One region of the Thermoanaerobacter ethanolicus JW 200 genome, then DNA from elsewhere that is predicted to be linked to it. Evidence: a T-box and tRNA genes for the amino acid it is inferred to sense, from the RefSeq annotation. Region 1 holds a T-box; the other holds one or more tRNA genes.
What was found. A T-box is a leader RNA that pairs with one kind of tRNA and senses whether it is charged. The one in region 1 lies ahead of ileS (isoleucine--tRNA ligase), so its partner is inferred to be a tRNA-Ile.

Region 1 (3,419 bases):
CTCTTGTGAAATTCTCATATCTGAAGTAAAATCAGCAGAAACAGTCCAAAGCCTCAAAATATCTGCTCCATATTCTTTAATTACATCAGCTGGGTCAATACCATTCCCTAAAGATTTTGACATTTTCCTTCCTTCACCGTCTACAACAAATCCGTGGGTCAATACGTTTCTATAAGGTGCTTTTCCACGTGTTGCCACAGATGTCAAAAGGGAAGACTGGAACCATCCTCTGTGTTGGTCTGAACCTTCTAAATAAAGCTCTGCAGGCCACTTTAGGTCAGGATGAGTTTGCAACACAGCTGCATGGCTGGAGCCTGAATCAAACCACACATCCATTATATCTGTCTCTTTCCTAAACTTTGTAGAACCGCATTCGCAAGTAATCCCTTTTGGCAATATCTCTTCAGCTGACATTTCAAACCATGCATCTGAACCCTTTTGCCTGAAGATCTCTTTAACTGCATTTATTGTATCATCATTTATAAGCGGTTTCCCACACTTTTCACAGTAGAATATAGGAATTGGCACACCCCATACCCTTTGCCTTGAAATACACCAGTCTCGTCTATCTCTTACCATGTTAGTTATGCGCTCTTCGCCCCATGAAGGATACCAATTAACTTCTTTAATAGCTTTTAGTGCCTCTTCTCTAAATCCTTCCACAGAAGCAAACCACTGTTCTGTCGCCCTAAATATTATTGGACTTTTACATCTCCAACAGTGAGGATATGAGTGGGTAATACGGGTTTCTGCCACTAATGCATTAGCTTTTTTCAAGTCTTCCTTTATGACCTTGTTAGCCTCTTCATAATACAGCCCAGCATATCCTGGCGCTTTATCTGTAAAATATCCCTTATCATCTATTGGATTTAAAACATCAAGACCATACTCTTGCCCAACTAAAAAGTCTTCTTCACCATGGCCGGGAGCAGTATGAACACATCCAGTACCAGCTTCTAAAGTTACATGCTCACCCAAGATTATTAAAGAATCTCTGTCATATAAAGGATGGGTAGCCTTCATGCCCTCCAAATCTTTTCCTTTAAATACAGCAACTATTTCATAATCTGAAAGGTTAGCTTCTTTCTTTACAGTATCTAACATATCTTTTGCCATTATATATACTTCGTCTCCAAACTTTGCAAGCGCATAATCAAACTCTGGATTTAAAGCAATTGCAAGGTTAGCCGGAATAGTCCATGTAGTAGTTGTCCATATTACAAAATACACATTATTAAGATTCTCAACAATTCCCTTGAATTTCCCTAAATCATCTTTAACTCTAAATTTTACATAAATAGAATCAGAGGTTTCATCAAAGTATTCAATTTCTGCTTCTGCCAAAGCAGTCTCACAGCTGGGGCACCAATATACAGGCTTTAGACCTTTATAGATATACCCCTTCTTTGCCATTTCACCAAATACTTCTATCTGTTTAGCTTCATACTCCGGATTCAAGGTAAGATAAGGATTATCCCAATCTCCCCTTACTCCCAATCTTTTGAATTGAGCTTTTTGCTTTTCAATCTGAGAAAAAGCAAAATCCCTACACACTTTTCTAAATTCTGTAGGACTTACTTCATGCCTTTTTATACCTAAAGTTTTTATAGCTTGCTGTTCAATAGGAAGACCGTGTGTATCCCATCCTGGCACATAAGGAGCATCATAACCCCTCATTGTTTTGTATTTCACTATAATGTCTTTTAATACCTTATTCATAGCAGTTCCAATGTGTATATCTCCATTAGCATAAGGCGGCCCATCGTGTAAAATATATTTTTCCTTGCCTTTATTTTTTTCCAATGTTTTATGATAAATATCCATTTCTTCCCATCTTTTTAATATCTCTGGCTCTCGTGTTGGCAAATTAGCCTTCATAGGAAAATCTGTCCTCGGCAAATTAAGTGTCTTGTTGTAATCCACTGAACATTACCTCCTCTTCAAATATTATCTTTCAAACTAAAAATAAAACTTCTCGTCAGGGACGAGAAGTTCGCGGTACCACCCTACTTATTAAGACAAAGAAAAACTTTGCCTTAATCTCTCATTTAAGATAACGGGAAACCCGGCACAGCTTACTGTAGTTCAGCCTGCAGCTCCGAGGTGATTTTCAGTAGAAACGAACTTATTGGCTCGCACCTACCGCCAACTCTCTGGAAGTCGCTTCTACTTACTCGTCCTCATCATAGCTTTTAACAATATTTTTTACACAATTATATAATACCACAAGTTTTTCGTCAATAGTATGCATATCTCATGCAGTCAGAGCAGATTTCACTTTTACACCAGGAAGACTTCCAAGTTTACCAGTAAGAGCCCCTATTTCATCCGTTGTACCATCAACTATTAAAGCGATAACCGATACTCCCCTATCTTTATAAGGTATACCCATTCTCCCTACAATAATGTGGCCGTACTCACTCAATATGTGATTTACCCTATCTGCCACATTTTCTCTATTTTGAACCAATATTCCAACAACCCCTAATCTATTCTGCATCCTTCTCCTCATCCTCATCTGGAATCAATTCTTTCTCATCTATTGAAAGTATTGATTCCAACTGGGCTTCTAAAAGAGATTTAAATTTCGCTTTAAAAACATTTAATTGCTTGCGATATCTTTCTAACTCCATTCTTATTCTTACAACTTCTTGATTTGCCTTCTCTAATATTTTTTCTGCATTTTGTTGTGCATTTTGTATGATAAGTTGTGCTTCTTTTTCTGCATTTCTTTTCAATTCCTCTGCAGTATTTTGAGCAACAATCAAAGTATTGTTTAAAGTGTTCTCCATATTTATGTAGCTTTGAAGTTTTTCATTCATTATATTAATTCTATCTTTTAACTCCGCATTTTCTTTGTATAACATCTCATAGTCTTCCATAATTTTATCCAAAAACTCGTCCACTTCCTCTTCATTATAACCCCTAAAAGACCGCCTAAATTCTTTATTATGTATATCCATAGGCGTCAGCATAATATTTACCTCCTTTTCTTTTGTAACATTATATAAACCTTAGAATATGTACAGAAACGCGACCTTTTTTTGTATTACCTCTCACTTCTTCTAATCTAATTCTTCCAAAACCACGTAAAGAAATTACATCTCCCTCTTTTACTTCTGAAGAAGGGTCCTCTGTATACTCCCAATTTATTTGAAGAAGACCGGACTTTATAAGTTCTGAAGCCTTCGTCCTTGATATACCAAAACCTGCAGCTGCCACACTGTCAACCCGTAGTGAGGCTACGGTAGAAAAAATGTCCTTATATTTTATTTCAGGTTCTATCACATCTTTCAAGTCAATTGAATTAACTCTTACCTTCTCTTTCCCGACTTTAAAAAGGTTCATAAGTACATAACTTTCCACATCTTTATGTAACAATATGTCACATTTATCCTCTTTTACAATTATATCGCCTA
Region 2 (3,419 bases), 150 kb from region 1:
ACCAAGCAAGACTCATAAAAAGGTATAAAGGAAATGTTGTAATTGCTTATGATGCGGATGAAGCTGGTATTAGTGCCGCATTAAGAGGACTTGACATTCTTGATGAATTGAATTTAAATATAAAAGTACTGACTATTCCTTATGGGAAAGACCCTGATGAGTTTATAAAAAAAGAAGGAGTAGAAGCATTTAATCAATTAATAGAAAATGCCGATAGTTTAATTGAGTTTAAAGCAAAGGTATATAGAAAAAATCTCGACCTTGATAACCCTCAAGATAGAATAATATATGTTAAAAAAATTGCAAAAGATATTGCAAAACTTTCTGATGAAGTGAAAAGGGAAGTCTATATTTCTTCAGTGGCTAAAGTTGCTCAAATATCTGAGAATGCAGTGAGAACAGAGGTTGCTCGTTTTGTCAATAGGGAAATTGAAAAAAATCAAAAAAATATGTATATGGCTGGCAAGATAAGGCATAATATATACAGTAGCAGTAGTAAAATATCACCAGAAAAGTACTTAATTGCATTGCTACTGTATGATAATAATCTTTACAAAAGGGTGAAAGAAACAATTACTGCCGATATGCTGGAGAATGTTAAATTAAAGCCAATTTTTGAAGAAATAATGTCAAGGTTGGAGGATGGGAAAAAAACTCAAATAAATGATATTGTTTATTTATTACAAGACGAAAATCTCATATCTGATTTTAACGATATTATTAAAGCTTTTTACGAGAGTGAAAATATTACTGAACAAGCTATTGATGATATTATAAACAAGATTCTCATTAACAGTTTGGCAGTTAAAAGAGAAAAGATTAAAAGAGCCATCAATGAAGCTCATATGTTGGGGGATATAGATAAAGAAAGGCAACTTTTAATAGAATTACAAAATTGTGAAAAGGAGATGCTAAAGATAAAAAATGGCTAAAAAGAAAGAAACCCATAGGGAGGGGAAACCTATGAACAACGAAGAATTGTCTAAAGAAGCCATTACAGAACTTATCAATAAAGGAAAAAAAACTGGGATGCTCACCTACAATGAGATAATGGATTCTTTAGAAGATATTGATTTAAATCCTGACCAAATTGAGAAGGTATATGATGCTTTTGAAGACATGGGAATTGAAATTGTTGGGGAAGAACCTCGTCAGGAAGAAATAACTGAAGAAGATTTAGACTTAGACCTTTCTCTTCCTGAAGGAATCAGTATAGATGACCCTGTGAGAATGTATTTGAAGGAGATAGGCAAGATTCCTCTTCTCACTCCTGAAGAAGAGATTGAATTGGCAAAAAGAATCGAACAAGGAGACGAAGAAGCTAAAAAAAGACTTATAGAAGCCAATTTAAGATTGGTTGTAAGCATAGCAAAAAGATACGTAGGAAGAGGAATGCTTTTCTTAGATTTGATACAAGAGGGAAATTTAGGGTTACTCAAAGCAGTTGAAAAATTTGACTATAGAAAAGGCTACAAATTCAGTACTTATGCCACATGGTGGATAAGACAGGCTATCACAAGAGCTATTGCAGACCAAGCAAGAACCATAAGAATCCCTGTACACATGGTAGAAACTATCAACAAATTGATAAGAGTTCAAAGGCAATTGCTGCAGGAATTAGGTCGCGAACCTACCCCTGAAGAGTTGGCAAAAGAGATGGGTATGCCAGAAGAAAAAGTAAGAGAGATAATGAAAATAGCGCAAGAACCTGTATCTTTAGAAACTCCTATTGGGGAAGAGGAAGACAGCCACTTAGGAGATTTTATACCCGATGAAGATGCACCAGCTCCAGCAGAAGCTGCTGCTTTTACAATGCTAAAAGAACAATTGATGGATGTTCTTGATACTCTAACGCCAAGGGAAGAGAAAGTACTAAGACTTAGATTTGGCCTTGATGACGGCCGAGCAAGAACTTTAGAGGAAGTAGGAAAAGAGTTTAATGTTACAAGAGAACGCATAAGACAAATTGAGGCAAAAGCATTAAGAAAATTGAGGCATCCCAGCAGAAGCAAAAAATTAAAAGATTTCCTTGATTAAATAAGCTTCTTGACAATGGGGCAAAAATCTGTATAATTATTATTGTATTCCTCAGTAGCTCAAGGGTAGAGCAACCGGCTGTTAACCGGTAGGTTGTAGGTTCGAATCCTACCTGAGGAGCCACTTTTTGGGCCTTTAGCTCAGCTGGCAGAGCGGTCGGCTCATAACTGATTGGTCCGGGGTTCAAATCCCTGAAGGCCCACCATTTTGATAAAAAAGCATTTAGCTTTAAATGCTTTTTTATTTTTTTATACTTTTAGGAGGATTACATGAAACTTACAGAGCGATTAGGGAAAATTGCTGAATATATTCCTCATGGGTCAAAAGTTGCAGACATAGGTACTGACCATGGTTTTATTCCTGTTTACCTTATTGAAAACAAAATAGCTACCTATGTCGTTGCTTCAGATTTAAATAAAGGTTCCTTAAATAAAGCTGTAAAAGAAGTTCAGAAGCGAAATTTGCAATCTTTGATAGACACAAGGTTAGGGAATGGTCTTAATGTTTTATCTCCAGGGGAAGTAGACGTAGTTGTCATTGCAGGTATGGGAGGAATTTTGATTACAAAAATATTAGAGGAAGGAAAAGATACTGCAAAAACTATTAAGAAATTTATACTTCAACCTATGAGAGATTCAACATATTTGAGGAAATACTTAATAGAAAATGGATATAAAATTTGTGATGAGGAATTAGTGAAGGAAAATCAAAAATATTATGAAATAATAGTAGCAGAACATGGTAGACAAAAAGTCAAAAATGACATATATTATCAAGTAGGGGAAAAACTCATACAAAAAAAACATCCACTGTTAAAAGAATTTTTGCAGTATAAAATCGACAAAATGAAGAAAATCATAAATAAACTTCCTGAAACCAATGAAAAGCGTAAGCAATTAGAGGAAAAAGTAAAGAAATTCGAGGTGTTGATAAATGGGCTTGAAATGCCAAGTAATAGCTTCCATAATGGATAAACTTGCACCGCGTAAATTTGCTGAAGAGTGGGATAACGTGGGATTATTAATAGGAGATGGTTCTAAAGATATCTCAAAAGTTTTAGTAGCTTTGGATGCTACTTCTGAAGTAATTAAAGAAGCGGTTGACAAAAAAGTAGATATGATTGTAACTCATCATCCGTTAATTTTTAAGCCAATAAAAAATGTCAGAGCTGATAATCCAGTGGGCTCATTGTTAATACAACTTATTAAAAATGATATCTCGCTTTATGCAGCCCATACCTCTTTTGATATAGCTCCAAATGGGGTGAATGATATTTTGTGTAATGTCTTAGGAATATACGATAGGGAAGTTTTGGATGTCACTTATTCCGAAGGATATAAAAAAATTGCAGTTTATGTGCCACAAGGATATGAAGAAGTGGT

Region 2: it encodes a tRNA-Ile, which carries the amino acid that the T-box ahead of ileS (isoleucine--tRNA ligase) is inferred to sense. The anticodon was not compared.

The regions. Positions count from the first base shown of each region.
Region 1 is NZ_CP033580.1:2,076,553-2,079,971, forward strand. Features, by position in the region: gene ileS (isoleucine--tRNA ligase) at 1-1,923, opposite strand, end outside; T-box leader at 1,978-2,196, opposite strand; gene EB239_RS10420 (TM1266 family iron-only hydrogenase system putative regulator) at 2,255-2,500, opposite strand; gene EB239_RS10425 (DivIVA domain-containing protein) at 2,490-2,975, opposite strand; gene EB239_RS10430 (YlmH family RNA-binding protein) at 3,004-3,419, opposite strand, start outside.
Region 2 is NZ_CP033580.1:2,230,837-2,234,255, reverse strand. Features, by position in the region: gene dnaG (DNA primase) at 1-932, shown strand, start outside; gene rpoD (RNA polymerase sigma factor RpoD) at 964-2,037, shown strand; tRNA gene EB239_RS11255 (tRNA-Asn) at 2,086-2,160, shown strand; tRNA gene EB239_RS11250 (tRNA-Ile) at 2,167-2,242, shown strand; gene EB239_RS11245 (tRNA (adenine(22)-N(1))-methyltransferase) at 2,307-3,011, shown strand; gene EB239_RS11240 (Nif3-like dinuclear metal center hexameric protein) at 2,971-3,419, shown strand, end outside.